2 regions of the Ensifer fredii genome follow, and region 1 is predicted to be linked to the other one. Evidence: riboswitches for the same ligand, from Rfam matches in the RefSeq annotation. Region 1 holds a riboswitch; the other holds the start of a gene.
What was found. Region 1 has a riboswitch for thiamine pyrophosphate ahead of thiB (thiamine ABC transporter substrate binding subunit). Riboswitches for the same ligand answer to the same signal wherever they lie in the genome.
Positions count from the first base shown of each region.

Region 1 (7,722 bases):
AGGCCTGCACCGTATCGAAGCCGTCGAAATCCGGCGCCTGGTGCAGATAGCGGATTGTCACCGACGGGTGCCGGAAAACCTCTCCGGACTGCGCCTCGGCGAGGCCCGCGGCGATTTTCATCAGCGTCGACTTGCCGGATCCGTTTCGGCCGACGAGGCAGATGCGGTCGCCGGGCTCGACCTGCAGATTGGCGCCGGCGAGAAGCGGCGTGCCGCCGAAGGTCAGGAAGATGTCGTCAAGCTTGAGGATGGGGGGCGCCAAGGCGTCAGGCTCCGGAAAGATCGTAGGGGCGGGCGAGGACCACGGCCCGGCCGGATTTCAGGAAGAAGCGGACCGGACCTTCCGCGACGTTGGAAATGGTCCGGGACGATCCGAAGGAAAGCGCGAAGCCGTCGAGCGGATAGCGGACGTTTTCGATCGACAGTCCGGAAAGCTCGGTGAATCCGAGGACCGAAAACAGGCTGCCCTTCGGCAGGTCGATCTCACGGGTGCCCGGCATCAGCGGATAGGCCTCCTCCTCGCCCGAGGTCATGAACGCATCGTGGCCCTCTTCCGCAAGCGCCGCGAGTTGCAAGAGATGCAGGAAGGCATGGTCGCTGCGGGTGCCGCCGAGCGCGCCGGCGAAGATCAGCGTGGTCGCACCGCGCGCAAGCGCGGCCTCGACCGCGATCTCGCCATCGGTGGCGTTCTTGGCGGCGGGATAGTTTTCCCGCGGGACTTGGGCGAATGCCGCCAGCAGCGTTTCGTCGGTCGAATCGAAATCGCCGACCCAGAGATCCGGGACGATGCCGAGGGTCTTCGCGTGGCGCATGCCGCCGTCCGCCGCGATGAACCGGCTGCCGGAAAGCTGCGCCGTCAGCCGCTCCGTCAAGCTGAGCGCGCCGCCGAGAAGAATGGTGAAGGTCGATCGGGTCATGGCAGAAGCCCATAGCGCAAAGCGGCAGCGAAGGAAAAGGGTAGAACGCCTCTTCGGGCCGTTTGGCCAACAGGACTGCTTGGATCAACTTCCGCTTTCCTCTGGCAACAGCATGTCGGCATAGAGGCCGGGCGTCGAATCGGGAATCTCCACCGCGCCGACGGCGCGCGCGTAAAATTCGGCCGGGCCGACGCCGCCGATGATCGCATAGGCATAGCCGGCGGCGCGCATGGCGGAGAGGCTCTCGAAGAGCAAAGCCTCGCCGATGCCGCGGCCGCGCAATGTTTTGTCGACGCCCGTCGGACCGAAGAAGCCGAGCGCCGTCACGTCATGGCAGGCAAAGCCGGCAAGCTCGCCCTTGCAGAGCGCGAGATGGATCCGCGTCGGCGTCGAGGAGAAGGCCGCTTCCGCCTCGCCCGCCCAAAGGGTGCCGAAGCGCTCCTCGATCCAGGAGACGACGATCCTGCGCTCGGGCGCCAGGGCGCGCCGAATGGCAACGTCGGGGCCGAGCCGGGACGCGCGATCCTCGGGCAAAGCATAGAGGCGAACGAGCATATCCGGCATGAAATGGCCTCGCTTGGCGAACAAAACGCCGCCGCCGTTGTTTGAATTTCAAAGCCTTGCAGGCTTCGGGCCTCTTAATAGCGCAGGCAGCGCCAAGGGCCAATGCTCCGGCCGAAACTCCGCTTGCCTTGGCTGCCGCCCGAAGCTAAATCTTGGTTGCTCTAACGGGGTGCCTGGAACCGCTCGCGGATTCAATGGCTGAGAGGCTTCGAGCCAACCCGCGGAACCTGATCCGGCTCGTACCGGCGGAGGGATTAGAAGCGATCGGACCGATACGCGCTTTTCCCGTGCAACATCAACAACAGGGAGAAGTGCCCAGATGTCCAGTTCACTCCATCGCAAGATCCTTGGCCGGCTGGCTATCGCCACCGTGGCCATCGCGGCATTTTCCGCGAGCGCCGCAGCTGCCGAAAAGACGCTGACTATCTACACCTATGAGAGCTTCATCACCGAATGGGGTCCTGGCGCCAAGGTCGCCGAAACCTTCGGCAAGACCTGCGACTGCAAGGTGAATTATGTCGGCGTTGCCGACGGCGTCGAGCTCCTGACGCGGTTGAAGCTGGAAGGCGAGGGTTCGAAGGCCGACATCGTTCTCGGCCTCGATACCAACCTCGTCGCCGAGGCCAAGGCCACCGGCTATTTCGCCCCGCACGGCCTCGACACAAAAGGCCTCAAGGTTCCCGGCGATTTTTCCGACGATACCTTCGTGCCCTATGACTTCGGCCACTTCGCCGTGGTCTACGACACCGAGACCCTGAAGAGCCCGCCGAAGAGCCTCAAGGAGCTGGTCGAGGGCGATCCTGCGCAAAAGATCGTCATCGAAGACCCGCGCACCTCGACGCCCGGCCTCGGCCTGCTGCTCTGGGTGAAATCGGTCTATGGCGACAAGGCCGGCGAGGCTTGGGCCAAGCTCAAGGATCGCGTGCTGACGGTGACCCCCGGCTGGTCGGAAGCCTATGGCCTGTTCACCAAGGGCGAGGCACCGATGGTGCTTTCCTACACCACCTCCCCCGCCTATCACATGGTGGCGGAAAACACGGATCGCTATCAGGCAGCAGCCTTCGCCGAGGGTCACTACATCCAGATCGAAGTGGCCGGCGCGACGAAGAACGCCAAGGAGCCGGAACTCGCCCGCCAGTTCCTGGCCTTCATGACCGGTCCGGAATTCCAGTCGATCATTCCGACCACCAACTGGATGATGCCGGTCGGCACCACCAAGGAGCCGCTGCCGGAAGCCTTTGGCAAACTCGTCAATCCCGAAAAGACCTTGCTGCTGCCCTCGGAGGAGGTCGCGGCCAACCGCAAGGCCTGGATCGACGAATGGCTGGCGGCGATGAGCGAGAACTGAGGCCGGCTTGTTCGACAGCACCGAGAGCAGGATGACGATCGCCGCCGCGGCTTTCTGCCTCGGCGGCATCCTGCTTTTTGTCGGCATGGCGGGAATGGCCCTCATCACGCAGACGGGCGAGAGCAACGCCGACGGCCTGTTCGACGCCTATATCTGGCGCGTCACGCGCTTCACGCTGCTGCAGGCGGGCCTCTCGACGGCCCTGTCGATCCTCTTCGCCATTCCCGTGGCACGCGCATTGGCGCGGCAGGCGTCCTTCCCCTGCCGGATCTGGATGCTGCGGCTGATGGCCCTGCCGCTCGGCCTGCCGGCGCTCGTCGCGGCGCTCGGCCTGATCGAGGTCTGGGGCCGGCAGGGCATTCTGAACCACGTTCTCTCGGCAATGGGCCAGCAGCCGATCAGCGTCTATGGCCTGTTCGGCATCCTGCTTGCCCATGTCTTCTTCAACATGCCGCTTGCCGCCCGGCTGATGCTTGCCGGACTCGAGCGCATTCCCGGCGAATATTGGCGCAGCTCCGCCAATCTCGGCATGGGGTCGTTAGCGATCTTCCGCTTCATCGAATGGCCGGCGATCCGGGGATTGCTGCCGGGCATTGCCGGCCTCGTCTTCATGCTCTGCGCCACCAGCTTCACGCTGGTGCTGACGCTCGGCGGCGGCCCGGCCCAGAGCACGATCGAGGTGGCGATCTACCAGGCGCTGCGCTTCGATTTCGACCCGCCCCGGGCGATCGCCCTTTCCGGCCTTCAGGTCGCGCTGACGGGCGCGCTGCTGATCGCCCTAAGATTTCTCGCTCCGCCCCCCGAAGAAGGCCAGACGAGCGGGCGGGCAGCCCGGCGGTTCGACGGCCTGAGTGGCCTTTCGCGCGTTGCCGACGGCATCTGGCTGGCGCTCGCCCTCGTCTTCGTCGGCTTGCCCTTCATCGCCATCGCAGCGTCGGGATTGCAGGCCGATCTCGCCCGCCTCGTCAGCGAGCCGGCATTCCGTCGGGCGCTAATCACCAGCGCCGCCATCGCCCTTCCCTCCGCCGCCATTTCGGTCGCGATGGCCGGTCTGATGACCCGGGCGCAACGGCTGCTCCTCGGAAGGCGCCGCCGCGGTATGCCCGCCCGTCTGTTTGCCGGCACGATCGGTGCCAGCACTTCCTTCATCCTGCTCGCGCCGCCCGTCGTGCTCGGCGCCGGCTGGTTCCTCCTCCTGCGCCCCTTCGGCGATGTTGCGCGTTTCGCTCCCTTCGTCGTGATCGCGATCAATGCGCTGATGGCGCTTCCCTTCGTACACCGGGTCCTGGCCCCGGCCATGGCGACCCATGCCGCGCGAACGGAGCGCCTTGCCGCCAGCCTCGGCATCCGCGGCTTCCATCGCCTGCGATGGATCGATTGGCCGGCGCTACGCAAGCCGCTCCTGATGGCGCTCTCCTTCGGGCTCGCGCTGTCGCTCGGCGATCTCGGCGCCGTTGCCCTCTTCGGTTCGCAGGATCTCGCGACCCTACCTTGGCTGCTCTATAGCCGGATGGGCAGCTACCGTACCGCCGACGCCGCCGGCATTGCCTTGATGCTGGGGCTCATCTGCCTCGCTCTGACCGTGCTCGGCACGGCGGGAGAGAAGGCGGCGGAAGGACGAGCCGCATGAGTTCGCTTGCCTTGTCCCTCAATGACGTGAGGGTCCGCTTTGAAACGGCAGCCCTGGCCTTCGACTGCGCGGTTCCGGCCGGGCAGTTCGCCGCCGTCGTCGGCCCCTCCGGCTCCGGAAAATCGACGCTTTTCAGTGTCATCGCCGGCTTCGAAACACCGGAATCTGGCAATGTACGGATCCTCGGCGACGACATGGCCGGCCGCATTCCGGCAGAACGGCCCGTGTCCGTCATCTTCCAGGATAACAATCTCTTCGCCCATCTCGACGTCGCGACCAATGTCGGCCTTGGAATCAGCCCCTCGCTGAGGCTCGGCCCGCCCGATCACGACAGGATCGAGGATGCGCTGGCGCGGGTCGGGCTCGCCGGCTTCGGCAGAAGGCTGCCGCCGACGCTTTCCGGCGGCGAGCGGCAGCGGGTGGCGCTCGCCCGCGCGCTGGTGCGGCATCGGCCGCTGCTGCTGCTCGATGAACCCTTCGCCGCGCTCGACCCGGGAATGCGCGCCGAGATGCGCGAACTTCTGAGCGACCTTCACCGCGAGGAAGCCAACACCATCCTGATGATCACGCATCATCCCGATGACGTGAAGAGCCTCGCCGACAGCGTGCTTTTCCTCGACGACGGGCGTATCGTCGCTCACGATCCCCTCAATCGGTTTCTTGCAAGGCGGGACCTGGCAGCGGTCAACCGGTTTCTTGGCAATGACGAGATCCGGTGAAGGAATGAGCCATTGGTCGGGGCACTACGGCAGTATCTTTGGACAATGCGCGTTTCGCCACAATTTGACCGCCCCGCTATGCGACGCGCGGAACGTCCGGTCGGATGCGCAGGTTACTCGCGCATCCGTTGCTGTGATACCACGGGGCAACTATTTCTACTGGGATCAGCTAGGCAGGCGCCGGTTAAATCGATACAGCAGAGTTATGGCTGAGAAACCCGGCGCCGGCGGCGTTATGCGGCTGAAAAAGTAGGATTTTTCGTCGAGGGCGAGAGGCGCCATCGGCGGATGGAACGGGCTGAGGAATGGCAAGGCAGACAGTCACAAGAGACTGGTTTCCGACGCGGCATGCCGGCATGGTTTTGCGCGCCTTGGTTGCGCTGTCTTCATTCAGCCTTCTTTCCGCCTGCCAGTCGATCATCGAGCAGACTTACGAGCCCGCCGTCTCGCCCTCCTCCAATCCGCAGATTGTCGAGGAGGTGCAGAAGAACGATCCGCGCGCCCAGCTCGGCGCGCGCGAGCATCCGCGCATCGTCGCGAGCTACGGCGGCGAGTACAAGGACGCCAAGACCGAACGGCTCGTCGCCCGCATCACCGGCGCGCTGACGGCGGTTTCGGAAAACCCGCAGCAGTCCTACCGCATCACCATCCTCAATTCCCCGGCAATCAACGCCTTTGCGCTGCCGGGCGGCTATCTCTACGTCACGCGCGGCTTGCTGGCGCTTGCCGACGACGCCTCGGAAGTCGCCGCCGTGCTTTCGCACGAAATGGCGCACGTCACCGCCAATCACGGCATCCAGCGCCAGCAGCGCGAAGAGGCGGAGGTGATCGCCAGCCGCGTCGTCTCCGAAGTGCTGTCCTCCAATCTTGCCGGCAAGCAGGCGCTCGCCCGCGGCAAGCTGCGGCTTGCGGCTTTCTCGCGCAACCAGGAACTGCAGGCCGACGTGATCGGTGTTAGGATGCTCGGCGAAGCCGGCTACGATCCCTACGCCGCCGCGCGCTTCCTCGATTCGATGGCTGCCTATAGCCGCTTCACCGCGGTCGATCCCGAAGCGGACCAGAGCCTCGACTTCCTGTCGAGCCACCCGAACGCGCCGCAGCGCGTCGAACTGGCGCGCCGGCATGCGCGCGCCTTCGGCCCAGAAGGAACGAGCGGCGACCGCGGCCGGGATTACTATCTCGCCGGCATTGACGGGCTGCTCTATGGCGACAGCCCGGAGGAAGGCTATGTCCGCGGCCAGACCTTCCTGCACGGCCAGCTCGGCATACGCTTCGACGTGCCCCAGGGTTTCCAGATCGACAACAAGGCCGAAGCCGTGCTGGCGACGGGTCCGGGCGAGGTCGCCATCCGCTTCGACGGCATTTCCGACAACGCCCGCCGCAACTTGACCGACTACATTGCCAGCGGCTGGGTGACCGGCCTGCAGCCCGACACCATTCGTCCCGTTTCCGTCAGCGGCCTTGAGGCTGCGACGGCGCGTGCCTCCGCCGATCGCTGGGATTTCGACGTCACCGTCATCCGGCTCGGCGACCGCATCTATCGCTTCCTGACCGCGGTTCCGAAGGGATCGACCGCGCTTGAAGCGACCGCGAGCCAGTTGCGCAGCTCCTTCCGCCGCATGTCTACGGCCGAAGTCCAATCCCTGAAGCCGCTGCGCATCAGGGTGGTGACGGTGCGGCCGGGCGACACGAGCGCCACATTGGCGGCGCGGATGATGGGAACGGACAGGAAGCTCGACCTTTTCCGGCTCATCAACGCCATGCAGGTCACATCCACCGTAAAGCCGGGCGACAAGGTGAAGATCATCGCCGAATAGGTGATGGCCGCCGCTCTCTCCTCATTCTTCGGCAACGCACCCTCAAAGTGTAACAACTTTGAATTGCCGCCTTCTTCCTTAATTCGGCTACGATTCAAGGAATCATGCAGTAAGTAAGCCACTGACGGTCTTGGACGGGGATGAATCAGCATGAAAAACAGGCACTTTCAGACGCTTGCAGTCGTTGCGGCCGTTTCTCTTTTCAGCGGCGCATGCACTCAGGCAATTGCCGGCGACGACCGGGAAAACATCGGGCGCGTCGTTGACGAGGCGGTCGGCCCGGTGATGAAGGAATACGACATTCCCGGAATGGCTGTCGCAGTGACGGTCGAGGGGAGACGATACGTCTTCAACTACGGCGTCGCTTCGAAGGAAACCGGACGGAAGGTCGGCGATCGGACGCTTTTCGAGATCGGCTCGATCAGCAAGACCTTTACGGCAACGCTCGCCGCCTACGGCGAGGCGCGTGGAGACCTGTCTCTCTCCGGCAGCGCCAGCAAATACCTGCCGACACTCGCCGGAAGCCGCTTCGAGGAAATCAGTCTTCTCGATCTCGCCACCTATTCGGCGGGCGGCCTGCCTTTGCAGTTTCCGGCGTCGGTCACCGATGAGAACGAGATGGTCGCCTATTTCAAAGCCTGGCGGCCGGACTACGCCCCCGGCACCCACAGGCTCTATTCGAATCCCAGCATCGGCCTGTTCGGCTACCTTGCCGCCAGAGGCATGG
Region 1 covers NZ_CP024307.1:3,845,942-3,853,663, forward strand. The annotation lists gene NXT3_RS18905 (ABC-F family ATP-binding cassette domain-containing protein) at 1-262, opposite strand, end outside; gene NXT3_RS18910 (thiamine diphosphokinase) at 267-917, opposite strand; gene NXT3_RS18915 (GNAT family N-acetyltransferase) at 1,002-1,481, opposite strand; TPP riboswitch at 1,637-1,752, shown strand; gene thiB (thiamine ABC transporter substrate binding subunit) at 1,801-2,829, shown strand; gene thiP (thiamine/thiamine pyrophosphate ABC transporter permease ThiP) at 2,861-4,459, shown strand; gene NXT3_RS18930 (thiamine ABC transporter ATP-binding protein) at 4,456-5,178, shown strand; gene NXT3_RS18935 (M48 family metalloprotease) at 5,484-6,995, shown strand; gene ampC (class C beta-lactamase) at 7,146-7,722, shown strand, end outside.

Region 2 (7,722 bases), on a different replicon from region 1:
ACGAACAGTTCAAGTCGATCATCGACCAGGGGCCGGAGGCCGCCGTCAACAATGCCACCATCTCCCCCAAGGAGGGTGACAATTCGGTGATCCGGGACCTGCGCACCCGCTATCTCGGCATCGGCAAGCGGGAGCAGGAGGTGGCGCAGAATTTCGGCGAGGACCATCCGCAGGCGGTTTCGCTTCGGGCCGAGAAGGAGGACATCGGCCGGCAGATCTATCAGGAACTGCAGCAGCTGACGGCAAGCTACAAGAACGAGTTCGAAGTCGCCCGCTCGCGCGAGGCCTCGCTGCGCAAGAGCATCGAGGGGATCGCCGGCAAGAATTCCGACGCCAGCAAGTCGCTGGTGCAGTTGCGCGTCCTCGAGCAGAAGGCCGCGGCGCTGAAGACGCTCTACGAATCCTATCTCGGCCGCTACGAACAGGCAACGCAGCAACAGTCCTTCCCGATCGCCAAGGCGCGCGTCATTTCCGAAGCCGGCGTCCCGACGGCGCCGTCGAGCCCGAAGAAGACCATGACCTTGGCGCTTTCGGCCGTGCTCGGCCTGATGTTCGGCGGCGCCTATGCCGCATTCCTCGAATTCCGCGAAAGAACCTTCCGGCTTGAAGGCGAGGTGCGCTCCATGCTCGGCCACCGATCGCTCGGCTACGTTCCGCTGATCGGCTCGCGGACGAAGAAAACGACGCAGCTCGTGCGTGCCCGTTTCGGATCGGACCGACAACCGCACGACCCTTCGGAGGGCGCCACGCCATTCCAACGCCTTTCGCGGATCGTGCTCGATGCGCCGCGCTCCGCCTTCGCGGAGACATTCCGGAATGCCAAGCTCGCCTGCGACCATATGCTGCCCGGAAACGAGAGCCGCGTCATCGCGATCGTCTCGGCCCTTCCGGACGAGGGCAAGTCGATCGTCGCGGCCAATTTCGCGGCGCTGCTGGCCTCGAGCGGCAAGCGGACACTGTTGATCGACGCCGACATCCGCAAGCCCGGTCTCACCCAGATGATCACGCCGGCTCCGCGCACGGGGCTGGTCGAGACGCTGACGGGAGAAGCGACCTGGCCCGCCGGCATCAAGGTGGATCAGCGTACAAAGCTTGCGATCCTGCCGGCCGGCGGCGGAGCGTCGGATCGCAGGCATCAGAGCAACGAACTGCTCGCCTCCCAGGCGATGGCGGGGCTCATCGAGAATGCCCGCAATTCCTTCGACTACGTCGTGGTCGATCTCGCCGCGCTTGCTCCCGTGGTCGACGCGAAGGCCTTCACGCCGCTCGCAGACGGCGTCCTCTTCGTGGTAGAATGGGGCCGCACGCCCTCGAGGCTCGTTCGGGACCTCTTGAATTCCGAGCCGCAGATCGATGCAAAGGTCCTGGGCGTGATCCTCAACAAGACCGACATGGACGAACTCGAGAAATACAGCGACTTCGGCGGTGCGGAGAAATATCGGCACCGCTACGGCAAGTACTATATCGAGGAAGGCGTCACGAGCCGGCACACGGCCGCCTGACCGCGAACTCCTGCGCGGTGCTATAGGCGGCCCTGAATGGGTTCGCCTATAGCTGCTGCAATTGCCGGTGGGCGTGGCGGCAATCCCGCCTAATATGAATCCGCCTCAGCGCCCCCACCATTCGTGGAAATGGTGGACCGGTCCCCGGCCCCCTCCGACCTTCAGCCGGTCGGCGGCGGAAATCGCCGCGTGCAGATAGGCCTTCGCGGCGCCCACCGCCTCGGCGAGCGGCTGTCCCTTGGCAAGACCGGCGGCGATGGCGGCCGAAAGCGTGCAGCCGGTCCCGTGATCGTTGCGTGTTTCGATGCGCCGCGCCGGGAAGCGGACGAGCCGATCGCCGTCGAAGAAGAGGTCGGTCGCGTCGCTGCCTCTCCGATGCCCTCCCTTGATCAACACCGAGCGGGCGCCCGACGTCATGAGGGCCTCGGCTTGGCGGGTCATCTCGGCGTCGTCCTCTGCAACCGGGCGGCCGGTGAGAAGTGCCGCCTCCGGCAGATTGGGTGTGACGACGATTGCCAAGGGTAGAAGCTCATGCGTGAGCGCGGCCATCGCATCCGGCTGCAACAACGGATCGCCGGAGGTTGCGACCATGACCGGGTCGACAACAGCGCGCCTCTCGAAGCGGCGCAAGCCTTCGGCGATGGCGATGATCGTTTCCCGGCGCGAGACCATACCGATCTTGATCGACTTCACGTCGAGATCGGAAAAAAGCGCGTCTATCTGCGCTGCGACAATCTCCGGCGAGACGTCCTCGACGGCGGTGACGCCCTTCGTATTCTGCGCGGTAATCGCCGTCACGACGCTGGCGCCGTAGACGCCGAGGGCCGAAAAAGTCTTGATATCCGCCTGGATACCGGCCCCGCCGCCCGAATCCGATCCGGCAATGGTGAGCGCGATCGGCGGCACGGGCGCATGAGGCTGCATTGGTCGATCTCCTGGTGAAAAATCACGGAGACCCAGGTGAAGGCGAAGACGTGGCGGAGGGTAGCCTCTTTCCGTTCCTACGCCGGCATGACCCGGATCAGGTTCAAGGGTCCGGCTCACCGCCGTCTCAGCGCCGCTCGGCGCTCCCCTCGGAATGCCGACATTCTATGCGGCAAGCATGCGGCAGTGTCAACGCTGCCACCTGCGAGCGACTGCTTGCGGACCCGCCATCTGCCGATGGAAGATTTTTCTCTGAAGCGGCAGAAACACGCTGCAGACGTTTCTCCTGCGCGTCGCGACGGCGCGTTTCGTCCTCGAAAACTCCGTTGATTGCGCTATTCTTGGGCCCATTCCCGTCGACCCGAAAGGAGCAAGCCATGAGCCTCCGCATCAACGACACCGCCCCCGATTTCACCGCCGAGACGACACAAGGCACCGTCAATTTCCATGAATGGATCGGCGATGGCTGGGCGGTGCTCTTCTCGCATCCGAAGAATTTCACGCCCGTCTGCACCACCGAACTCGGCGCCATGGCCGGGATCGAAGGCGAGTTTCGCAAGCGCGGCGTCAAGATCATCGGCATTTCGGTCGATCCCGTCGACAGCCACGCCAAGTGGAAGAACGACATCAAGGTCGCGACCGGCTTCGACGTCGAATATCCGCTGATCGGCGACCGGGATCTGAAGGTGGCCAAGCTCTACGACATGCTGCCCGCCGGCGTCGGCGACACGTCCGAGGGCCGCACGCCCGCCGACAACGCCACCGTGCGCTCGGTCTATGTCATCGGACCCGACAAGAAGATCAAGCTGATCCTCACCTATCCGATGACCACCGGCCGCAACTTCAACGAGATCCTGCGCGCCATCGATTCCATCCAGCTCACCGCCAAGCATCAGGTCGCAACGCCGGCAAACTGGAAGCAGGGCGAAGATGTCATCATCACGGCCGCAGTATCGAACGAGGACGCCATCCAGCGCTTCGGCTCCTTCGACACCGTTCTTCCCTATCTCAGGAAGACGAAGCAGCCGACGGCATGAGGCCCTGGGCAGCGCGTAACGACCAACAGCCGCGAAGGGCTCGTTTAGCCTTTCGCGGCTTCGATAGTCCTCCCCAACTCAATCCGCTTTCACTGCGCTGACGATTTCCGCCAGGACGCGATGCAACGCGTCGCGGTAGCCGTTGCGCGCCGACGGGCCGCTCTCCTCGGAGGTCATGACCACGGTGAGCTTCAGCGCCGGGACGATGTAGAGCATCTGGCCGCCATAGCCCCAGGCGAAATGGACCGTCTCGCCGCCGATCCGGCGGGTGAACCAGCCATAGCCATAGGCGTCGCCGGAGAAATAGGAGTTCGTGTGGGGCTGCCACGAAAGATCGATCCAGTCCGCCGGAACGATCTGCCGTCCGTCGGACGCCCGGCCGCCCTTGCGGTATAGTTCTCCGAAGGCAAGCAACGATCTTGCGCTCATCGCCATCTGATTACCGCCGAGATAAATGCCCTGGGGATCGCGTTCCCAGGCACCGATCCTGAAACCCTGAAGCGGACCGAGCCAATCGCGCGCGAGCGCGAGCGTCGACTTGCCGCCGGCCTTGGTGAGGATCGCCGAAAGCAGGTGCGTCGAGGCTGTCGAATAGAGCATCCGGCCGCCAGGCTCGTCGGCGAAAGGCTGCGAGAGCGCGAAGCGAACCCAATTGCGGCTCGATACCCAACGGCCGTAATTCGGCCCCGACAGCCGGCCAAGTCCGGCCTGCATGGAAAGCAGGTTGCCGATGGTGATATCATTGATCCGCGGATCCGCCGGCGAGGGCAGATCCTCCTTCAGCAGCGGTGCGATCTTCTGTTCAGGACCGTCCAGGAGGCCCTTGTCGATCGCGATCCCGACCAGGGCCGATATGATCGACTTCGACGCGGACTTGATATTGGTCGATTCGCCCGGAGAGTGGCCGCGATAGCCCTGCTCGGCGATTGTCTCACCGTCACGCGCGACTATGACGGTCTTCAGCGGCTTCAGCTCTTCCCGATCGGCAAGCCCCTTCACCAGATCGGGAACGGCAGGAGACTCCGCGGCTGCGCTGGAGGCAAGCGGCAGCAAGAGCAATAGAACGACGGCCAGAGATCTGATCATCGCCTCGACCTAGGGCGAACGGGCGCCGAAGTCATTACCTTCACCTAAAACTCACGACGAAGTGAATCCGTGCTCCGTCTCCCGCACCGGTCGTGGCAGTATTAAGGACGATCCATGACAAACCGGCGGATGAGCTACGGCACGTGGAAATTTCGATGCGGCCTAAGCCTCGTCGAACTTCTCGTGGCCTGACCCAGGATCCAGTATCCCGACGCCTTGATCCAGCGCGGCGGATAACCCCGCTCTTCGAGCATCTCTTAACATCCTGGAAGAGAGAACTCCCCCGTCCGATCTAGAACTTCCGATCTCAAGGGCGGCTGAAGATTACCGCGAATTAACTGTTCCCTGCGGAAGCGAGGACGGTAGGATTCCAGTCTTAGGAGCAGCATCGAACTTCAGGGGACTCTGCCACTTCGCGCGGCACTCCGCACAACATTTGAGCAGCAGTAGGAGGCGGCGGCGTCACTCGAAGGGAAGGAATCGGAAATTTCAATCTTCCTACTTGTAAGCCGCCGTCTTGTTGCATAAGCGCGCGCTAACAAAACCGGGAGGAGACGTCAGCGACTTTGCGTGGCTCGCACGCGTTGGCCCGTCTATTCGATCAAGTCGCTCGCGGGACTGCGGCGGGTGTCAGAGCAATGGACCCATAAGGTGCTAAAGCCCGTCGCGTTCAAACGTATTCACGCGGCGCGCTTTAGGTCTTTGTTTTTGTGCATGTCGTCATCCCAAAACCGCTGCACAGTTTTGGGCGACATGCATTAGAAACGCGGCCGGGCGCAACGGGAGGATGCGCCGGGTCGAGATGTCTTGATTTCTCATCGGGAAACTGACGATGCAAGGGCAAAGGCAGGGAATGAAACTCTCATATCTGGGCAGCGACGCCGAAGAGCTGTCCGAAGTTCTGACGCGCTGCATCGGGCCTGTCCGGGTGCAAAGGCCGCTGAAAACGGACCTCTCCTACAGCTATGAGTTCGCCGCCGCCGGACGGGTCGCCTTCAGCCGCGTGATTTCGCGGGGCACTCTTAGCATCGGACAGAAGGACGAGGTGCCTAAGCTGCTGATATTGCTTCCCCTGCACGGCTCCGCCTGCGTGAAGATAGGACGGAGCGAGAATCTGATTTCCAAGCCGGGCGAAGCTGCGATCCTCGACGGCAACAGACTGTCGGAACTGCAGATCGAGGGAAGCCGCAGCCACCTTTCCTTCGTCATAGACCAGGAAGATATTTTCCAGCGCCTCCGTGGCTCCCTGGAACGGCCGGTCTACGGCTCGCTCGACTTCACCCCCCAACTCGACCTCGCAGCCGGGGCCGGCCAGATCATCTTCAGGCTGTCGCAGATCATGGCCACCTGCCTCGGCGCGGACGGCGGGATGCGTGATATGCCCGAAACGCTTTCCCATCTCTCAGGAAGCATCGTCAACCTGCTTGTCGATACGGTGCCGCATCGGTTCTCCACCGCCTTGAATCAGGGCGAGTGGCTGCCGTCACCGAGGCACGTCAAGCGTGCAGTTGATTTCATGCACGCCAATCTCGACAGGCCGTTGTCGATGACCGAGATCGCGGAGGCGGCCGGCATCGGCGTTCGGTCCCTGCAGGAGGGCTTCAAGCGCTTCAAGGGCACGACGCCGATCAGCTACCTCGCCCAGCTTCGCCTGCAAGCGGTCCATCGGGATCTCTTGAAAGCCGGCCAAAGGGTTTCAGTGGCGGAAATCGCCCGCAAATGGGGCTTCAGGCATATGGGTCGCTTCGCGACCGAATATCGCAAATGCTACGGGTGCCCGCCTTCGGAATCGCTAAGGGGTCGGCCCCTTCACTTGGATTCGGGCGATTGAAAAATGCGCGGCGGCGCCGCACGGGCCACGACCGACTGCTGATGAGACAGAAAAACGCAGCCGCCAGACGCCGCCCAATACGCCACCGTCACGTACTGTGTTTAGGCGAGCGGCGCTTCCAGTTACTGCATTTTTCTACCGTCGAATCCGCGACGGCTCAGGGAAACATGCGGCAACGTCACCGCTCCACGGGCATAACGCAACAGGCATGGACCGGCTCGTGCGAGCCGATCCCCCTGTACAGGTCGGGACGATCAATGATAGCCCGCCTCGCCGGTAAAGAGATCATTCAGCTTGTATGCCACCTCGGTCCGGTTCGTCGCCTTCAGCTTCTTCATGATGTTGCGGATATGGACCTTCACGGTACTTTCGCGAAGGTTGAGCTCATAGGCGATAATCTTGTTCGCCTTGCCCTTGCGAAGCGCCTGGACGACCTCCGCTTGCCGAAGCGTGAACATGCCGGCCAGCGGCGGCGCCTCCGGCCTTTGGTTTTCGATCAAATGCCGGACCGCGAGGACGCTGCTCGCCGGCAGGAAGATTCCGCCCGCTATCGCCAATCCGATCGCTTCGATGCAGACCTCCACGCCAACGGAGGTAGGGATATATCCCCGTGCGCCGCATTCGAGCACCCGCAGGATCTGGGAGAGGTCGTCGATATCGGAGAGGACGACGATCGGCACCGGCCGGAACTCGGAGGCGAGTTTGGCGATTTCGGCGGCGACGTCGGCAACCTTGCGCGCGCCGATATTGAGGAGAACGGCCCCGATCGGCGGGCATTTGCTCTGCTTCGCCCTCCATTCATCGATGGAACCGAAGGCACCGACTTCCATGCCGAGCCCATGGGTGGTTAAGGTCCTCGCCAAGCATTCACGATCCAAAGCGCGGCTGTCGAGCAGAAGCAGGCAGCGTTTGTCGACCCCCTCCGCCTGCTGCATTTCCCCATCTCTCGCAAGCTGGGCGAGGCTGTTTGCACCGAGAGTCTCCTGCGCAAACGCCGGCATTTTCTCAAATCTCGAAATCAAGGTAGCCATTGCAAAATCCCCTTAAAAAAGATCTCTATAGATACAAGCGCCACAACCCCGAAGGTCCTGACCCGTAAAAGTTTCTGGAAATACTCAAAATACCACTTTCGAACTAATACTATCGGCGTCGCTCTTCAGGAGAAAAACTTAAACTCGACACTGCATCATCAAAAATAAACACGTAATACACAATAGTCTAGTAGAGCATCACCGAAAAAGGAAGAGAGCCCGCTAGAAGGCCGCGCCGTCGCCCACATATGGGCGATAATGATCTGCGGCTCTGTTGCCCGTCTCCTTCCGCCCGGTGGCGGCTGACGGGG
Region 2 covers NZ_CP024310.1:721,128-728,849, reverse strand. The annotation lists gene NXT3_RS27185 (succinoglycan biosynthesis protein ExoP) at 1-1,502, shown strand, start outside; gene thiD (bifunctional hydroxymethylpyrimidine kinase/phosphomethylpyrimidine kinase) at 1,608-2,426, opposite strand; TPP riboswitch at 2,484-2,586, opposite strand; gene NXT3_RS27175 (peroxiredoxin) at 2,804-3,463, shown strand; gene NXT3_RS27170 (serine hydrolase domain-containing protein) at 3,542-4,549, opposite strand; gene NXT3_RS27165 (helix-turn-helix transcriptional regulator) at 5,403-6,380, shown strand; gene NXT3_RS27160 (response regulator transcription factor) at 6,635-7,411, opposite strand.
Region 2: it holds a riboswitch for thiamine pyrophosphate, as region 1 does, so the genes downstream of both, thiD (bifunctional hydroxymethylpyrimidine kinase/phosphomethylpyrimidine kinase) here and thiB (thiamine ABC transporter substrate binding subunit) in region 1, are expected to answer to the same signal.